2 regions of the Streptomyces blastmyceticus genome follow, and region 1 is predicted to be linked to the other one. Evidence: riboswitches for the same ligand, from Rfam matches in the RefSeq annotation. Region 1 holds a riboswitch; the other holds the start of a gene.

Region 1 (9,728 bases):
AGCGGCAGACCGGAGAGGCCGAACGCGCCGTCCTGGAGCGCCGCCGAGATGGAGATCGCGAACAGCAGGAGGGGGAAGGCGAGGAAGGTGTCCATCATCCGGCTGATGACGCTGTCCACCCAGCCGCCGTAGAAGCCCGCGACGACGCCGAGTACGGTGCCGATCACCACGGAGAGGAGGGTGGCGCCGGTGGCGACGATCAGGGAGACCCAGGAGCCCTCGATGACGCGGGAGAGGATGTCGCGCCCGTACTGCGGGTCGACGCCCAGCGGGTGCTCCCAGCTCATCCCGCCGAACCCGCTTTTGGGAGCGAGCAGTTCGGGGTCGATGAGGTCCTGGTGGAACTGGTTGGGATCGAGTCCGAACACCGACTCGATCGGCTTGGCCAGCACGGCGAGCAGGATCAGCAGGACCACCACGACGCCGCCGGCGACGGCGACCTTGTCGCGCTTGAAGCGGATCCAGGCGATCTGGGTGAGCGAACGCCCCTCGATCTGGCTCTTCCTGGCCCCGGCGAGTACGGCCTCGGGCTGCGCCCCGGCAGCCGCCCCGGTGGTATCGATAGGTGCGGTCACAGTGCCTTTGACCCCTCTCGGCCGGGGGTGACCGGCCCACGCCCGCCGCTGACGGCGGCTTGGATCTCACATGTACACGTGCAGACTGGTGCAGTTGGTACCGGTGGAGCGGAAGGTCACAAAGGGGTTCGTACGCAGGAGCGACGTCCCTTGGAGCGGGAGTCTTCAACGCGGCCGCGATCACCCGCCAGCCCTGGCCGGGAATGGATGCGCAACCGTGATCTGACCAGTCGGCTTCCGTTATCCGAACGCCAGGCGTCAGTGAGCGGATCATTACCTGCCGGACGGCAACTCGTGCCGCCTGCAAGCATATTGGGGCTGCCGCGGAACGGACCCGCTCAGTACGCCTGCGCGGTGCCGCCGGGGTGGCCGACCGGCGGATAGCCGTAGCCCCCGGCGGGGGACGGCGCGGCCGGGGCCCCGCCGTGGACGTCGCGGTCGAAGAAGGGGCGGGTGTTGGCACGCATCCACATCGCGACCGGGTCGTGCTCGTCCGACATCGCCACCGTGGAGACCGGCAGCCCCTCGGGAACCGCGCCGATCGACTGGCGCATCATCAGCCGCACCGATTCCACGGCGGCCTGCGAGCCGTCGTAGAGATCGAGGCCGATGGCCAGATAGGGGGTGCCGAGCGCGGGCTGCACCCAGGCGCGGCGCAGCGCCCGCACCGCGGGGGTGCGGTGGGCGTTCTGCCCGAGCAGGGCGTAGAACTGCGGGAGTTCCAGGGCCGGCTCGCTCAGGTGCAGCGGCCCGGCGGGCAGCCGGTCCAGTCCGGCCGCGATCCGCCGCAGGTCCAGCCAGGGCACGCCGACGCCGCCGCCGGGGGCGTGCGGGTTGAGCCACAGGCCCCAGCGGTCGGGGTAGAGCGAGCTCGCGACGGCGCGGCCGGGGACGACGGCGTGGGCGCGGTTCCAGCCGCTGGCGGCGAGCTCCTGCGCGGAGGTCACGCACGGGGCGTAGCCGAGGCCGTCGACCTCCATGTTGCCGTACTGCGCGTCGGGCGAGCCCGCCTGGCCGTGCCAGAGCAGCATCCAGACGCTGCCCTCGGCCAGCGCGTGCAGGAGCGCCTCGTACGTGTCGTACCGACCGGGCGCCACCTGGCGCAGCATCTGCTCCACGCCGCTCTCCGCGCCCGCGCTCACCTGGGTCCGCCTCTTCTCTCGGCCGTCTCCCGGCCGCTTACTCCTGTGCCCCGGGGCGCGGCAGCGCACCCGGTCCGGTCATCCAACCAGCTTACGAGCCCGCGGCGGCGGGCATGGGTGGAGTCACAGGTCACGGTCGTAGAACGGGCGGACCTGCGTCGACATCCAGTCACCGACCGGGTCCCGCGCCACGTCGAGGAAGACCAGCTGCACGGGCCAGGCCACGGGCGCGGTCCCGAGCGCCCGGCCGAGTGCGGCCATGACGGCCTCGCGGCTGCCGGGGTCGGGCAGGTCGAGCTCGACGCCGACGAACAGCGCGGGGGCGCCGCCCTCGACGCTGGCGAGCGCCCGGCGCGCGGTCCGTACGACCTTGGCCGCCGCGAACTCCAGCCCGGCGGCGGCGAGGAAGCCGGTGGGCTCGTCCTGCCAGTCCGGCTCGAAGAGGCGCACCCGGCCGCCGGTGGCGTCGCCGTCGAGGAGCGTGCGGCCCGCCCGGCACAGCTCGGCGACGGCGGGCGGCGGGAGGGGCGCGCCGACGGCGCCCTCGGGGTTGACCGCGATGCCGACCTGCGGGGGCAGGCCGCGGGCGAATTCGACGGCGGGCGCGACGGTGAAGGACATCCGGTCGCCGACGACCCGCAGGAACTCCGCCTCGGAGCTGAACACCGGCACATAGGCGGCGCCGTCGAGCTCCAGGGTGGGGAGGTCGAGGTCCCGGCTGTCGGGTCCGCCGCCGTTCGGCAGCGGCACCCACACATGGCTGCGGCCGAGCGCCTCGACGATGCGGGCGCCGGCGCCGGGCACGCCCAGGGAGGCGGCGAGCACGGCTTCGAGTTCATTGGCGGGCCAGCCCTCGGGGAGGCCGCCCAGGGGGGCACCGGCCGGGGCCGCGGGCCGACCGTACTGCTCGGGGATGCTCATCTCGTCCAACTCGCCCAACGCCGTCCAACCACCGTATCGACAAAGCCGCAACCGAACCCTAACGGCTGCACCCCCGTCCGCTCCCGTCGGCTGCCGGAATCGACACCGATGTCCCAGGTCAGGACGGATCAGGGGATGACTCCTCCCTCACAGGGAACGACGCTCGCAGCAGGCAACGGGTTGCCCGGTGCCACCGGCTGTCACACGGTGCTCATTTCAGCCGCCGGCCGGCGTGGACGGACCGAAGGCGATCCCCCGCAGCGCGTCGGCCGCCGCGCGGTCCACCAGCACCATCGACCGCATGCCCGGCGGCAGGCGGCCCGCGGCCACGAGCCGCCCCACCCCGCGCCGGTGGCGGCGGAACGCCCAGGCCGAGACCAGCCGCCCCCGGGCCCACTGCCCGGCGAGCGCCGTGCCCACCGGCACGTCCAGCACCACCAGATGCGCGCCGCCCCCGCGCCGCCGCGCGGCGCGCACCGCCCACCGCCGCACCCAGCTCCGCTCCCCGCAGTCGTGCACGACCGCGCTCGCACCGGAGCGCAGCGCCCGCCGCAGGGCGGCGTAGTGGACGGCCCGCACGACCGGCCGGTAGGCCCCGTACGGCAGCCAGCGCGGCGTGCGGCGCTCCAGGCGCTCGCGGGAGTCCTGCGAGTCGACGCACCAGACGAGACCCCCGCGCCCGTCCAGGGCGGGCACGGCCCTGCGTATGAGCGTGGACTTCCCGCTGCCCGGCAGCCCGGAGACGATGACGAGATCCCCCGCGGGATACCGCAGCTCCGCGCGGCCGGCGCCGCCGCGCAGATCCACCACCCCCGCCGGCGTCACCGCGCACCCGGGCGGCGCCGCCTCCGCCCGCCCCGCGTCCGTACTTCGCGCCCGCACGCCGATCGCCCTCCCCCGTCCCGCCCCCTGCCCCGCACCCACGGAACGTAAAGAAAAGGTAATCCAATTGAGAGGGCGGTGGGCAGTCCCTCACGCGCCGGTCCGTGCAATGATGTGCGCGCCAACTGCGTACTCAATTGCATACCGGCCGCTCGAATCCACGCGGGAGAGTTCCAGCCACTGATGTCGCTGGGCGCCGAAGGAGCAAGTTCCTCCCTTGAATCTCTCAGGCCCCGTACCGCGTGGGCGAGGCAGATCTGAAAAGCGGGCCGCCCTGTGCGGTCCCACCCAAGGTGCAAGCCGAGGAAGCGCTCGTCGCCGACGCTCCCGGTGAACCTCTCAGGTTCCGATGACAGATGGGGAGGACGTCCTCACCGCCATGCCTGGGAGCCCACACCATGACTGATGCCCCTCGCCGTCAACGGAGTAATGCCGTTAGGCACACGGCCCTCGACGCGCTGCACCGCGCGCTCGGCGCCACGATGACCGATTTCGCCGGCTGGGACATGCCCCTGCGCTACGGCAGCGAGCGCGACGAGCACCTGGCGGTGCGCACCCGCGCCGGGCTCTTCGACCTCTCCCACATGGGCGAGATCACGGTGACCGGACCGCAGGCCGCCGCCCTGCTGGACCACGCGCTCGTCGGCAACATCGGCGGCGTCGCCGTCGGCCGCGCCCGCTACACCATGATCTGCCGGGAGGACGGCGGGATCCTGGACGACCTGATCGTCTACCGCCTCGAAGACGAGGGCTACCCGAAATACATGGTCGTCGCGAACGCCTCCAACGCCCAGGTGGTGCTGGACGCGCTGACCGAGCGGGCGGCGGGCTTCGACGCGGCCGTGCGCGACGACCGGGACGCCTACGCGCTGCTCGCGATCCAGGGCCCCGAGTCCCCCGGCATCCTGAAGTCGCTGACGGACGCCGACCTGGACGGCCTCAAGTACTACGCGGGCCTGCCGGGCACCGTGGCGGGCGTGCCCGCGCTGATCGCGCGCACCGGCTACACCGGCGAGGACGGCTTCGAGCTCTTCGTCGCCCCGGCCGACGCCGAGAAGCTGTGGCAGGCGCTGACCGACGCGGGCGCCGGTGCGGGTCTCGTGCCGTGCGGCCTCTCCTGCCGGGACACGCTGCGCCTGGAGGCGGGCATGCCGCTGTACGGGCACGAGCTGACGACCGCCACCACGCCCTTCGACGCGGGCCTGGGCCGGGTCGTGAAGTTCGACAAGGAGGGCGACTTCGTGGGCCGCGAGGCGCTCGCCGTAGCCGCGGAGCGCGCGGAGAGCAACCCGCCGCGCAAGCTGGTCGGCCTGATCGCGACGGGCCGCCGGGTGCCGCGCGCCGGATATCCGGTGGTCGTCGGCGGCGAGGTCGTCGGCGAGGTCACCTCCGGTGCCCCCTCCCCCACGCTCGGCAAGCCGATCGCCATCGCGTATGTCGACGCGGCGCACTCCGCGCCCGGTACAAATGACGTATCCGTGGACATTCGCGGCAGCCATGAGCCGTACGAGGTCGTCGCCCTGCCCTTCTACAAGCGGCAGCGCTGACCCCTCCCCGAGCCCCTTCCGTCTCACCTGTCAATACCCGTTGCACAAGCACCCACGCGCATCCAGGAGAATCAAGCCATGAGCAACCCCCAGCAGCTGCGCTTCAGCAAGGAGCACGAGTGGCTGTCGGCCGCCGAGGACGGCGTGGCGACGGTCGGCATCACCGAGTTCGCGGCCAACGCGCTCGGTGACGTCGTCTACGCCCAGCTCCCGGCGGTCGGCGACACGGTCACCGCGGGTGAGTCCTGTGGCGAGCTGGAGTCGACCAAGTCGGTCAGCGACCTCTACTCCCCGGTGACCGGCGAGGTCGTCGCGGCCAACCAGGACGTCGTGGACGACCCCGCGCTGGTGAACTCCGCCCCCTTCGAGGGCGGCTGGCTGTTCAAGGTGAAGATCACGGACGAGCCGGGGGACCTGATGTCCGCCGACGAGTACACCGCCTTCGCCGGCTGATACCCGCCCCGCCCTTCTCCCGCCCAGGAAGTCCAGGAAGAACTCATGTCGCTTCTGAACAGCTCCCTCCATGAGCTCGACCCCGACGTCGCCGCCGCTGTCGACGCCGAACTCCACCGCCAGCAGTCCACCCTCGAGATGATCGCGTCGGAGAACTTCGCTCCGGTCGCCGTCATGGAGGCCCAGGGCTCGGTCCTCACCAACAAGTACGCCGAGGGCTACCCGGGCCGCCGCTACTACGGTGGCTGCGAGCACGTCGACGTCGTCGAGCAGATCGCCATCGACCGGATCAAGGCGCTCTTCGGCGCCGAGCACGCGAACGTCCAGCCGCACTCCGGTGCGCAGGCGAACGCGGCCGCGATGTTCGCGCTGCTCAACCCCGGCGACACCATCCTGGGTCTGAACCTCGCCCACGGCGGGCACCTGACCCACGGCATGAAGATCAACTTCTCCGGCAAGCTCTACAACGTGGTCGCCTACCACGTCGACGAGAAGACCAACCTGGTCGACATGGAGGAGGTCGAGCGCCTCGCCAAGGAGCACCGCCCGAAGCTGATCGTCGCCGGCTGGTCGGCGTACCCGCGCCAGCTGGACTTCGCGGCCTTCCGCCGGATCGCGGACGAGGTCGGCGCGTACCTGATGGTCGACATGGCCCACTTCGCGGGTCTCGTCGCCGCCGGGCTGCACCCCTCCCCGGTGCCGCACGCGCACGTCGTCACCACGACCACCCACAAGACGCTGGGCGGCCCCCGCGGTGGTGTGATCCTCTCCACGGCCGAGCTGGCCAAGAAGATCAACTCCGCGGTCTTCCCCGGTCAGCAGGGTGGTCCGCTGGAGCACGTGATCGCCGCGAAGGCCGTCTCCTTCAAGGTCGCCGCGAGCGAGGAGTTCAAGGAGCGCCAGCAGCGCACGCTGGAGGGCGCGAAGCTCCTGGCCGAGCGCCTGATGCAGGCCGATGTCACCGAGGTGGGCGTCTCCGTCCTCTCCGGCGGCACCGACGTGCACCTGGTGCTGGTGGACCTGCGCAACTCGCAGCTGGACGGCCAGCAGGCCGAGGACCGCCTCCACGAGGTCGGGATCACGGTCAACCGCAACGCCATCCCGAACGACCCGCGGCCCCCGATGGTCACCTCGGGTCTGCGGATCGGCACGCCGGCGCTGGCCACCCGCGGCTTCCAGGCCGAGGACTTCCGCGAGGTCGCGGACATCATCGCCGAGGCGCTGAAGCCGTCCTACGACGCGGAGTCGCTGCGCGGCCGGGTGAGCGCCCTCGCGGCGAAGCACCCGCTGTACCCGTCGCTGTAGTCACGGGCATCCGACGGCCGGTACGGAGGTTCTCCTCCGTACCGGCCGTCGTTGCGTGGGCGTCAGGTGATGAGGACGCCGCTGTACGCGGAGCGGGCCTTGGGCGGCGCCGGCGGGGCGTCCTCCGCGGAGTCCGGGAACAGCTCCCGGTGGGCGCGGCGGGCCCGGTCCGCCGCGTCGGCGCCGGGGACGAGGGTGTGCTCGGCCGGGCCGTCCTCGCGCAGCGTCGTGATCCGGGTGAGGCCGCCCCCCTCGGCGGACACCACCACGGCGGGGGCGGGCGGCCCCTGGCCGACGACCGTCCCGTCGCCCTCGCTCGGCGGCAGCGGGCGGCAGTGGAGCAGGACCCCGTGCCGTTCGGCCCAGTCGACGGCCCGGGTGTGGACGACCTTCGCGCCGTGGTGGGACATCCGGCGGACCGTCTCGTAGGCGACACGCTCCAGGGTGCGGGCGGCCGGGACGAGGTACGGGTCGGCCGTGCAGATCCCGGGGACGTCGGAGAAGAGCTCGCAGACGGGGGTGCCCAGGGCGCCTGCGAGGGCGACGGCGGAGAGGTCGGAGCTGTTGCGGCCCAGCATGACGGTGCGGCCGGCGCCGTCGACGGCCCGCCCGCCGGGGACCACGGCGACCGGGCGGGCGGCCAGGGCGGCGGCGAGCGGCCCGGGGTCGGCGCGGAGCAGGGCCGCGTGCTGCGGCGGGCCCTCGGCGAGCAGTCCGATGCCCGCGGCGGCGAGCGGGCTCGCCCGCAGGCCGACCATGTCGAGCACGGCGGTGAGCAGGGCCACGCTGACCGTCTCGCCGCTGGTCAGCAGCATGGCGGCCGCCTCGGGGTGCGGGTCGGGGGCGAGCCGTTCGAGGGTCTCCTTCAGCCGACCGGTCGTGCCGGACATGGCGCTGACCACGACGACCACGGGGCGACCGCTCTCCGCCGCGCGCCCGGCCACATAGCGGGCGACACGGGTGAACCCCTCCAGTTCGGCGAAGGCCGAGCCGCCGAACTTCAGCACCAGCGGGGTGAGCGGCCCGCTCGCCCTTCTCGGCCCGGTCACCGCAGCCACCCCGCTTCGACTGCGGTCTCCACGATCTGCAGGGCGTTCAGGGCGGCGCCGACCCGGAGGTTGTCGGCGACGACCCACAGCCACACGGCGTGCGGATCGTCCGGCTCGACGCGGACGCGGCCGACGTGCACCAGGGCCCGGTCGCGGGGGGTCGCGAAGACGGTCCGGGGCGTCGGGTAGCCGTCGCGGTACAGGCGGATGCCGGGTGCGGCCGCCAGGGCGTCCTCGACCAGCGCCGTGGTGACGGGCTCGCGCAGCCTCACGTGCACGGCCTCGGAGTGGCAGTGGAAGACGGGGACACGCACGGCGGTCGCGGTGAGTCGGAGGTCCGGCAGCCCGAGTATCTTCCGCGGCTCGCGGGCGAGTTTGCGCTCCTCGTGGGTGAAGCCGCTTCCGTCGGGCAGCCCGATCCCGGGCACGAGGTCGAACGCGAGCGGCTGCCCGAAGCGGCCCGGGGGCCCGCCCGGTTCCGGGGCGGCCGTGGGATCGTCCAGGGCGCGCCGGGAGTCCCGGGCCAGTTCGCCGAGGCCGCGCAGCCCGCCGCCGGACGCCGCCTGGTAGGTGGTGAGGACGACGGACTCCAGCCCGGCCGCCGTGTGCAGCGGGTGCAGGGCGCGGACGAGCTGGATCGCCGAGCAGTTGGGGTTGGCGACGATGCCGCCCGGCGGCCGGGCGGCGAGGGCGTCCGGGTTGACCTGCGGGACGACGAGGGGCACGTCCGGCTCCATGCGGAACGCGGAGCTGTTGTCGACGACCAGCGCGCCGGCCGCGGCCAGCCGCCGCCCCTCGCGCCGACCGATCTCCGCGCCCGCGCTGAGGACGGCGACGTCCAGCCCGTCCGTATCGAGGCCGTCGAGGGTCACCACCGGTCCGGCGTCGCGTGCGAGGCCCAGCTCGGCGCGGAGATCGCGGCCGGCGCTGCGCGCGGACGCCACGGGGGTCACCCGCTTCACCGGGAGCGTGCCGCCGTCGAGCAGGGCCAGGCACTCCCGGCCGACCGCCCCGGTCGCGCCGATCACCGCGATGTTGAGCATGGCTCCTCCAGTCGACTCCGGGCGAGGGGGCTCACAGGCGGGCCGGCCCCCGGAACATCCGCCGGTAGGCGTGCGGGGTGGTGCCGAGCGAGCGGACGAACTGGTGCCGCAGGGCTGCCGCGTTGGGGAATCCGGTACGGACCGCCACGGCCTCCACCGTGTCGTCCGTCCGCTCCAGCAGCCGCTGGGCGAAGAGCACGCGCTGGCCGAGCAGCCAGCGGTAGGGGGTGGTGCCGGTCTCCTGGCGGAAGCGGCGGGCGAAGGTGCGCGGTGACATGCGGGCGTGTCCGGCCAGCTGTTCCACGCTCAGGTCCTGGTCGAGGTGGAGCTCCATCCAGGCGAGCACCTCCCGCACGCCGCCCTCGCGGCACTCCGGCACGGGGCGCTCGATGTACTGGGCCTGGCCGCCCTCGCGGTGCGGGGGCACCACCATCCGGCGGGCGATGGCGTTGGCGACCTCGCTGCCCTGGAGCTTGCGGACCAGGTGCAGGCAGGCGTCGATGCCCGCGGAGGTGCCGGCGGAGGTGATCAGGGGGTCCTCGTCGACGTAGAGCACCCCGGGCTCCACGAGCGCCTTGGGGAAGCGCTCGGCGAGCGCCGCCGCGTACCGCCAGTGGGTGGTGCAGCGGCGGCCGTCCAGGAGGCCGGCGGCGCCGAGGACGAACGCGCCCACGCAGACGCTGAGCACCCGGGCGCCGCGGAACACCGCCCGGCGCAGGGCTTCGAGGAGCTCCGGGGGGAAGTCCCGGGTGTGGAAGTCGTCCCCCACCGGCACGGCTATGAGGTCGGCCTCCTCCAGCCGGTCGAGGCC
Region 2 (9,728 bases), on a different contig from region 1:
GTAGGCCCGGACGGCCAGCAGGCCCGCGAGCTCGCCCTGGGAGCCGGCGTTCGGCTGGATGGAGACCTTGTCGTAGCCGGTGACCTCGGCGAGCCGCTCCTCCAGCTCCGTGATCAGCGTGAGATAGCCGCCGGCCTGCTCCACGGGCGCGAAGGGGTGGAGCGCACCGAACTCGGGCCAGGTGACCGGCTCCATCTCGGTGGTGGCGTTGAGCTTCATGGTGCAGGAACCGAGCGGGATCATCCCGCGGTCCAGTGCGTAGTCCCGGTCGGCGAGGCTGCGCAGGTAGCGCAGCATCGCGGTCTCGGAGCGGTGCGCGTGGAAGACCGGGTGGGTGAGGTAGTCGTCGGTGCGCAGCAGGCCCTCGGGGAGCGCGTCCGGCGTGGTGGCGTCCAGCGCCTCGATGTCGGCGTCCACCCCGAACGCCGACCACACGGAGGCCACGAGCTCACGGGTGGTGGTCTCGTCGCAGGCGATCCCGACCCGGTCGGCGTCGATCAGCCGGAGGTTGACGCCGCGGTCACGGGCGCCGGCGACGGCCTCGGCGGCCCGGCCCGGGACTCTCACGGTCAGGGTGTCGAAGTACGAGCCGTGCGCGACCTCGACGCCACCGGCCCGCAGCCCCGCCGCGAGCAGCGTGGCGTAGCGGTGGGTGCGCCGGGCGATCGAGGCGAGGCCGTCGGGGCCGTGGTAGACGGCGTACATCCCGGCCATGACGGCGAGCAGCACCTGGGCGGTGCAGATGTTGCTGGTGGCCTTCTCGCGGCGGATGTGCTGCTCACGCGTCTGGAGGGCCAGGCGGTAGGCCTTGTTGCCGTCGGCGTCGACGGAGACGCCGACGAGCCGGCCGGGCAGGCTGCGGGCGAACTGTTCGCGCACGGCCATGAATCCGGCGTGCGGGCCGCCGAAGCCCATGGGGACGCCGAACCGCTGAGTCGTGCCGACCGCGATGTCCGCGCCGAGCTCACCGGGCGAGGTGAGCAGGGTGAGGGCGAGCAGGTCGGCGGCGACGGTGACGATCGCGCCGAGCTCGTGGGCGCGCTCGATGACCGGCCGCAGGTCGCGCACGACACCGGAGGCACCGGGATACTGCAGCAGCACACCGAAGACCCCGCGCTCGGCGGTCTCCTCGGGGATGCCCTGGGAGAGGTCGGCGACGACGACCTCGACACCGGTCGGTTCGGCGCGGGTCTGAATCACCGCGACGGTCTGCGGCAGGGTGTCGGCGTCGACGAGGAAGACGCCCTGCTTGACCTTGCCGACGCGGCGGGAGAGCGCCATGGCCTCGGCCGCCGCGGTGCCCTCGTCGAGCAGGGAGGCGCCGGAGGTGGGCAGGCCGGTGAGGTCGGCGACGACGGTCTGGAAGTTGAGGAGCGCCTCCAGCCGGCCCTGGGAGATCTCCGGCTGGTAGGGGGTGTAGGCGGTGTACCAGGCCGGGTTCTCCATGACGTTGCGCAGGATCACCGGCGGGGTGAAGGTGCCGTGGTAGCCGAGGCCGATCATCGGGGCGAGCACCTGGTTGCGGTCGGCGAGCGAGCGCAGTTCGGCGAGGACCTCGGCCTCGCTGCGGGCCTCGGGCAGGGCCGAGGCCTCGGTGGCCTTGATCACGTCCGGCACGGCGGCGTCGGTGAGTTCGTCGAGGGAGCCGAATCCGACCTGGGCGAGCATCTTGGCCTGGGCCGCGCTGTCGGGCCCTATGTGGCGCCGCTCGAAGGGCGTGCCACGCTCCAGGTCGGAAAGGGAGATGCGGTGGGCTGTCATCTGCGGAGGCCTCCTGGTCATTGCGACCTGCGAGGGGTACCACGGCGCGGGTACCCGGACGGCCTCCCCCTCTGTCATCTCAACCTGAGAGCTTCACCGGGCCGCGGGGGACCGGCTTTCACCGTCGGTGAGGACGGGCTTCGGCGTCGTGCCTACCGGGGCCCGCCCTGCTTTCCAGAGTGACCTCGTCCATGCGGTACGTGTGCCTGAGAGATTCCGGGGAGGATTTGCTCCTTCGGCGCCCCCGTCGAAGCCCGGCAGGGCTCTCGGAGGACTCTCCCGCACGGGGTCTGCGGCCACTGGCCAGCCTACCAGCGCGGGTCGGAGGGGATCCCTCGAGTGGCCGGTTCCCGCTTTGTGCCTTTTCGTTGTTGTCGGGAGGGTGTTCAGGAGGGTGTTCAAGGGATTGCCGAGGCGGTCGGGGACAGCGCGAACCATGGGAGGAACGGTGCAGACCGATATCGACCCGCGGAGTCTCATCGGCCGCAAGGCGTTCGACCGCGACGGCGCGAAGATCGGCACCGTGGACGAGGTGTATCTCGACGACGAGACCGGCGAGCCCGAGTGGGCGGCCGTACGCACCGGGCTGTTCAGCCGCGACGCCTTCGTGCCCCTGGAACCCAGCGAGGTCGTGGACGACACGCTGCGCGTCCCCTACGAACGCGCCCTGATCAAGGACGCCCCGGACTTCGGGGTCGGCCGGCACCTCTCCCCCGAGCAGGAGCTCCAGCTCTACCACCACTACGGCCTCGCGCTCCCCACGGCGGGCTCCCCTCCCGCGACGGGTGCCGCGTCCGGCCCGGCCGGGACCTCGGTGCCCGAGCGGGCCGACGAGGGGCTCGGCACGGTCAACGGCTCGGGCAGCTGATCCACGGGCCGTATCAGCGGCAGGGGCTCGGCCGGTTCCAGCGCGGGGTCGTCGACGGCGAACGTGCGCACCCTCCCGGGCTCGGACCAGGGCTGCTCGAACCGGACGGTGACGCGGCCGACCCCGCTGCCCTGGATCCAGCCCGCGCCGAACTCCGCGTGGCGGACGTCCAGCCCGGGCAGCCAGCGGCGCGGCGGCGCCCCGACGGCCTCCGGGGCCTCCTCGGGCTCCTCCCCCTCGGCCCGGTGGACCTCCGCGGCGGCCGCTTCGGCGGCGGCCGCGGCCTCGCTCGCGGCCTGGGCGAAGAGATCCTCCTGGGTGTAGTCGGCGAGGCCCGTGACACCGACGCCCAGCAGCCGCACGCCCGCCGTGGTGTCCACGCCCTCCAGCAGCCGCCCCGCCGCCTCCCGCACCACGCTCAGGTCGTCGGTCGGCCCGCGCAGCGTCTCGGAGCGGGTCAGGGTGGAGAAGTCATAGCGCCGCACCTTGATCACGACCGTGCGCCCCGAGCGCCCGGCCGCCCGCAGCCGCTGCACACACCGGTCGGCGAGGCGGGCGAGCTCCAGCTGGACCCGGACGCGATCGGTCAGGTCTTCTTCGAAGGTGTCCTCCACCGACACGGACTTGGCGTCCCGCTCGGCGACCACCGGCCGGTCGTCATGGCCCGTGGCCAGGGCGTACAGCCCCGCTCCGTGGGCCTTGCCGAGCAGCCGCACCAGCTCCGCCTCACCGGCCTCGCCGGTCTCCGCGACCGTCGTGATGCCCGCGCGGCGCAGCGTCTCGGCCGTGGCGGGGCCCACCCCGGGGATGGCGCGGACGGACATGGGGCCCAGCAGCCCGGCCTCGGTGCCCGGCTCGATGAGGAACAGACCGTCGGGCTTGGCCTGCTCGGAGGCGATCTTGGCGAGCATCTTGGATCCGGCGAGCCCCACCGAGCCGCTGAGGCCCGTCGCCACGCGGATGTCCCGCCGCAGCCGCTCCCCCACGGCCCGGACCGCGGACACGGAGGGCTCGACGCCGCCCGCCTCCAGGTCGACGAACGCCTCGTCGAGGCTGAGCGGCTCCACCAGCGGCGAGAGCTCGCCCAGCAGGCCCATGACGACCTCGCTCACCTCGCGGTAGAGCGTGAACCTCGGGGTGAGGTAGGCGGCGTTGGGACACAGCCGGCGCGCCTGGGCGGTGGCCATCGCCGAGTGGACGCCGAAGACGCGCGCCTCGTACGAAGCCGTGGCGACGACACCGCGCGGGCCGATCCCGCCGACCACCACGGGCTTCCCGCGCAGGCTGGGCTTGGCCGCCTGCTCCGCCGAGGCGTAGAAGGCGTCCATGTCCAGGTGCAGGATCGTCGGTGCGGATCTCACACCACCGATGTTCCCGCACACCACCGACAATCGCGCTGACGTGCGACGGAGCGTCGGCGAGCGGGCCGCGCCGGGCCTTCAGACCGCGCGGTTGCGGCGCCTCGCCAGCTCGTCCGCGGGGTTGTGGCCGACGAGGGTCTCGCCCGTGTCCACACGCTCGCCGTGCAGCTGGGAGAGCACGTGCTCGATGTCGCGCCAGACGACGCCCACGGCGATCCCGAAGACGCCCTGGCCGCCCTGGAGCAGGTCGACGACCTCGTCGGGCGAGGTGCACTCGTAGACCGTGGCACCGTCGCTCATCAGCGTCATCTGCGGGAGGTCACCCATCCCGCGTGCCCCCAGGTGCTGCACGGCCGTGCGGATGTTCTGCAGGGAGACCCCCGCGTCCAGCAGCCGTTTCACGATCTTGAGGACGACCACGTCCCGGAAGCTGTAGAGCCGCTGGCTCCCCGAGCCGTAGGCCGGCCGTACGCTCGGCTCGACCAGGCCCGTACGCGCCCAGTAGTCGAGCTGTCGATAGGTGATGCCCGCCGCGGCACACGCCGTCGGCCCCCGATACCCGATCTTGTCGGTCTCCGGCCCCTGCGGTGCGCTGACCGCGGCCGGGACGGTATGACGGGAGGGCTGTTCGACCGTTCCCCCATACAGCGGATACGGACTGCCGACCGCTGTACCGTCGCCCATGCTTCTCACGCCGACCTCCGTCCTTGACCTGCCTTCTCGACGGTAGGCAGTCACCCGGGGCGCGTCAACGATCGCCACACTCGGCACGCCGAGTGATAATCACCCAGAGAGTGGTTTTACGTATCCGTGTGCCGGGAAAGGCTAATCGAATGCGCCGCGCCTGCCGCTCACAGGGCCGCAGTACGCCTCACTGGCTGTTGGTGCCGAAGTCCTCCGGCGAGATCTGGTCGAGGAACTCGCGGAACTTCTCGACCTCGTCCTCCTGCTCGTCCGGGATGGCGATCCCCGCGTCGTCCAGCACCCCGTCGCTGCCGTAGATCGGCGTACCGGTGCGCAGCGCCAGCGCTATGGCGTCGGACGGCCTGGCGCTGACCTCCACGCCGCTGGCGAAGACGAGCTCCGCGTAGAACACGCCTTCGCGCAGATCCGTGATGCGGACCTCCGTGAGCTCCTGCCCCACCGCTTCCAGCACGTCCTTGAAAAGGTCATGGGTCAGCGGCCGGGCCGGCGCCATGCCCTGCTGGGCGAAGGCGATGGCCGTCGCCTCTCCCGGTCCGATCCAGATCGGGAGGTATCGATCGCCTCCCACTTCACGCAGGAGCACGATCGGCTGGTTGGAGGGCATTTCCACCCGGACACCCACGACATCGAGCTCGTTCACACAGCAACCCTAGGACGTGCCCGGCAGGTTTGGGTAGTCGGGCACTCGCCGGTCAGTGCGAACGCGCCCGCAGCGCGGCCTGTACAAGCGCCGCGTGCAGGCGTACGGAGAGCGCCGCGAGCTCGCGCGCGGTGGCCTCGGCGTGCGCCCTGGTCTGCGGGTTGCGGTGCCTGCGCAGCGGTGCGACCACTTGTTCGACCAGTCCGGCCTGGCGGTCGGCGGCGGCCTTCATGACGCGAAGGTGCCGGGGCTCCAGGCCGAACCGCCCCAGGTCCGTCACCAGCTTCGCGACATTGACCGAATCAATGTCGAATCCGCCGTCCGAGTGGGCCACGACCAGGCCGTACGACTCCCACTCGGCCAGCTCGCTCTCCGTGACGCCCGTGGCGCCCAGGAGCTCCTGCCTGCCCAGACGGGCGGCCGTGGGGCGCTCGAAGGCCGCCACGGCGACCTCGCCCGCGCCCTGGGCCCCGTCCGCGGGGGCGTCGATACCGTGCACCTGACCGGCGACGGGCAGCTGCACGCGCTCGCCCCTGGCGAGCGCGTCGAGGTGCTCCCTGATGACCCGGAGCGGCAGATAGTGGTCGCGCTGCATGCGCAGCACGTATCCCAGCCGCTCCACGTCCTCCGGGCTGAACTTGCGGTATCCGGACGGCGTGCGCTGAGGCTCGACCAGGCCCTCCGACTCCAGGAAACGGATCTTGGAGATCGTGACCTCGGGGAACTCCTCACGCAGCAGGTTGAGCACCGTGCCGATGCTCACCAGCCGCCCTTCGGCACCGGCGGCACCGGATGACCCGGCGCCGCCTGACGGTGTTCGCAGCATGGCCCTTCCCTGGAGATACCCCCGGACGGAGACCGGGGAGGGTCAGATCCCCCGCTGGCTGCCGTAGAAGACCAGACGGTACTTGCCGATCTGCACTTCGTCGCCGTTGGACAGCTCGACCGAGTCGATCCGCTCCCGGTTCACATAGGTGCCGTTGAGGCTGCCGACGTCGGCGACGGTGAAGCCGCCGTTCTGCCCGCGGCGGAATTCCACGTGCCGCCGCGAGACGGTGACGTCGTCCAGGAAGATGTCGCTCTGCGGGTGCCGGCCCGCGGTGGTCAGGTCGCCGTCCAGCAGGAACCGGCTGCCCGAATTGGGCCCGCGGCGGACCACCAGCAGCGCCGAGCCCAGCGGAAGGGCGTCGACGGCCGCCTGGGCCTCGGGGGAGAGCGTCGGGATCGGCGTCTGACCGGTGGTCTCGGAGTCGTACGCCTCGAGACCGGAGATGGAGATGGTCGAGGTCGTCTCGGAAGCCCGCTCCGCCACTGCCCCGGGGCGCAGCGGCGCACCGCAGTTGGAGCAGAACCGACTGGCCTCGGCATTGCGATGGCCACACCTCGTACACACCGGCAAGGCAAACCCTCCACCCGCACTTGAGGTCGCTGGTGCCCCGAAACCTATGCGTCCGGCCGCGGCAGGGTCAACAGCGGACGCGCCGGGCCCTCCCGGAGCCTCCCCACCGGACGCGCCCAGCTGGTCCCGGAACAGGGGGCGCCCCTCCTGGGCACCTTCCGCGCCTTCCGCGGGGCGCGACGCCCGGTGGCGGGCCGAGCCGCTGCCACCCTCCTGGCGTGCGCTCTTGCCGAACAACTTCGCAAACAACTTCACGGGCGATTCCCCTTGACCGAAACAGACCCGCCCGTGGGGCAGGACGAACCCTCGATGCACACACCGTCCGACCTGGACATCCATACAACGTCCGCGGTCAACAGACAGTTTCCACCACGCACCCTCGACTTGATGCGCCGACCCCCCGCAACCTCGTGGCCTCCGCTCGAAGCCCTTGGACCCGCCCGCCTCACTACGATGACGACCGAGCGTAGTCAGGCCGCTTCGCCGGGCGCAAGGCATCAACAATGATCTTCTCAGACCTGTTGACCGACACGCCTGCCTGCTCCTTCTCCAGGGTCTGCACGACACCACCAGGGATGTTCAGAGCCGGCTCCAGGTCCTGCGGCTTGCCGATCACCTTGAACAGATAGGGCTGCGAGACCTTTTTGCCGTCGATCTCCACCTTCCCCGCGGCACCCGAGAAATACGTATCGGCGGTCACCCGGACGTCATTGATCTGGATCGCCTCCGCGCCCGCGGCCCGCAGCTCCTGGATGGTGTCCAGCAGCTTGTCCGGCTCGACCGACCCCTTGGGGTCGCTCACCGTGAGCTCGATGCCGGGCCCCTGCGCCGCGACCGTGCCCGCGAGCACGGCGAGCTGCTGCTCCTTCTGCGCGGTCTGCTTACGGGCCTCGGCTGCCTGGTTGGAGCTGCTCTCCAGCTCCGTCCGCTGGCTCTCCAGCCGCCGCTTCTCGTCCTCCAGGCGCTTGGTGCGGTTGTCCAGCTCGTCCAGGATCCGTACGAGATCCTCCTGCCGGGCACCGCGCAGGGCGCTGTTGTCGCTCGTCGAACGGACCTGAATGGCCAGACCGAGGCCGAGCACGCAGAGCAGCACGGCGACCGTGAGCTGGGCCCGCGTCAGCCGGGGCGGCCAGAGGCCGTTCAGCAGCCGTTGACGCCCGGTCAACGGCTTGGCCTCGGCCGCCCCTTCCGGTGACGGCGAAGGTGACGGCGAGGAAGCCTCGGGCTCGGAAGAGGGCGCGGGCTCCGGCTCGGGCGGGCTCACGGGCTCGGGCTCGGGCGCTGTCGCCTCGCCCGGCTTCTCGTCCTTCTGGCCCTCGCCGGTTCCCGCGGGCTCGGCGGGCTCGTCCGGCGCCTTCCCAGGCTTGGCGGACTTACTGGACTTGCCCGGTTCACCGGGCTTGTCCGGCTCGGGCTTCGGCTCGCCGGCCTTCCCAGGGCCGTCGGCCGGTGTCGGCTCCTCGGGCGTGTCGTCGCTGCTCATCGGCCTCACGCCCGGAAGACATGCCGCCGGATGGCGGCCGCGTTGGAGAAGATGCGGATGCCCAGGACGACCACGACACCGGTGGACAGCTGCGCGCCGACCCCGAGCTTGTCGCCCAGGAAGACGATCAGTGCGGCCACCACCACGTTGGACAGGAAGGAGACGACAAAGACCTTGTCGTCGAAAATCCCGTCCAGCATCGCCCGGAGGCCGCCGAACACCGCGTCGAGAGCCGCCACGACGGCGATGGGAAGGTAGGGCTCGACCACCGTCGGCACCACGGGTCGGACCACGAGGCCCACCACGACTCCCACGACGAGGCCCAATACGGCGATCACGATGTGCCCTTCCCTGTGTCGGTGCCGCGCTCTGCCACGGCACCCTCCTGCGGCTTCGCTGTTCGTACGATCAGACTCGGCGCGGCCGGAAGCCGCACCTCGCTCTGAGCGGAAATGCTGGTGCGGATCCCGTAGTTCTGCTGCAAGGCGCGCAGATAGAGCCCGTCGGCGCTGTTCTGGAACGCGGTGCTCAGGCGCTCCCCGTCACCGATCGCCAGCACCGTGTACGGCGGCACCAGCGGCTTGTTGTCGACCAGTATGGCGTCACCGGCGGCCCTGATCGCGGACAGCGCCGTCAGCCGCTGCCCGTTCACCGCGACCGCCTCGGCACCCGACTGCCACAGGCCGTTGACGATGCGCTGCATGTCCCGGTCGCGCACCCGGCCCGTGTCGGAGAAACCGCTGCTCTCCCTGGGGCCGTTGCCACTGCTCTGCTTGGTCTGCTTGGCATCGTCGACGACCAGCTTGACCCCGGGGCCCTGCACAGCGGTGGCACCCGCGAGCAGGGCCACCAAGTCGGCCTTGTCCCCGCCGTGTTTCTGCAGGACGTCGCGCTGCTTGTTGCCGACCGCGTTCCGCAGGGTGTCGACGTTCTTCTGGAGCGCGTCGGCGTCCGAGGACTCCCTGTTGATGCGGTCGATGAGCTGCTGCCGCTCCTTGGCCAGCGTCGGTGCCGATATCCGCGCCTGCGCCGCCCCGAGCGTCACCACCACCGCGGCGAGCAGCAGGGCCGCGGCGAGCCCCAACTTGGCGCGCAGCCTGGTCGGCAGCCCCTCGCCGCCCTCCGCCTCCCGTCGGGCCGCCGCCTCCGCATACCCCTCGTCGAGGCTGTGGTGCATCACGTTGGTCAGCAGCGACATGGAGGCATCGGGGCGCGGGGACGGCGGTGCCGTCCTCCGAACGGGGGGCTGCTGCGACATGCCGCACATCGTCGCACGTCGGGGGCGCCGTCTCCCAATGGCCCCACCGGCGTGCCGGATCCGGGAACAAGGAGACGGCGCCCGCCCGCGCCCGGACGGCGGCGCCCGAGGCTCAGCGCCCGGCGCCGTCCACGACCGCCGACCACTCGTCGAGCAACGCCTGTGCCGAGGCGTCGTCAGGACCCTCCGCCCAGAGGTGCGTCACGGCCTCCGCGGGGTCGGGGAGGACCATCACCCAGCGGCCGTCGGCCTC

Evidence for each region. A riboswitch is a leader RNA that binds a small molecule or an ion and turns the genes downstream of it on or off. The one in region 1 is predicted to bind glycine.
Region 2: it holds a riboswitch for glycine, as region 1 does, so the genes downstream of both, gcvP (aminomethyl-transferring glycine dehydrogenase) here and gcvT (glycine cleavage system aminomethyltransferase GcvT) in region 1, are expected to answer to the same signal.

Annotation. Positions count from the first base shown of each region.
Region 1 covers NZ_BAAABW010000024.1:183,696-193,423, reverse strand. The annotation lists gene ABD269_RS21565 (ABC transporter permease) at 1-575, opposite strand, end outside; gene ABD269_RS21560 (enhanced serine sensitivity protein SseB C-terminal domain-containing protein) at 914-1,684, opposite strand; gene ABD269_RS21555 (enhanced serine sensitivity protein SseB) at 1,841-2,638, opposite strand; gene ABD269_RS21550 (AAA family ATPase) at 2,855-3,520, opposite strand; glycine riboswitch at 3,674-3,771, shown strand; glycine riboswitch at 3,772-3,886, shown strand; gene gcvT (glycine cleavage system aminomethyltransferase GcvT) at 3,919-5,067, shown strand; gene gcvH (glycine cleavage system protein GcvH) at 5,146-5,520, shown strand; gene glyA (serine hydroxymethyltransferase) at 5,566-6,825, shown strand; gene ABD269_RS21530 (amino acid kinase family protein) at 6,888-7,874, opposite strand; gene ABD269_RS21525 (aspartate-semialdehyde dehydrogenase) at 7,871-8,917, opposite strand; gene ABD269_RS21520 (GlxA family transcriptional regulator) at 8,949-9,728, opposite strand, start outside.
Region 2 covers NZ_BAAABW010000030.1:10,847-20,574, forward strand. The annotation lists gene gcvP (aminomethyl-transferring glycine dehydrogenase) at 1-1,761, opposite strand, end outside; glycine riboswitch at 1,946-2,053, opposite strand; gene ABD269_RS29635 (PRC-barrel domain-containing protein) at 2,198-2,629, shown strand; partial or broken gene ABD269_RS29640 (DNA polymerase IV) at 2,637-3,990, opposite strand; gene ABD269_RS29645 (MerR family transcriptional regulator) at 4,069-4,683, opposite strand; gene ABD269_RS29650 (bifunctional nuclease family protein) at 4,862-5,335, opposite strand; gene ftsR (transcriptional regulator FtsR) at 5,388-6,161, opposite strand; gene ABD269_RS29660 (double zinc ribbon and FHA domain-containing protein) at 6,204-7,073, opposite strand; gene ABD269_RS29665 (DUF881 domain-containing protein) at 7,183-8,217, opposite strand; gene ABD269_RS29670 (small basic family protein) at 8,223-8,555, opposite strand; gene ABD269_RS29675 (DUF881 domain-containing protein) at 8,552-9,475, opposite strand; gene ABD269_RS29680 (mannose-1-phosphate guanyltransferase) at 9,588-9,728, opposite strand, start outside.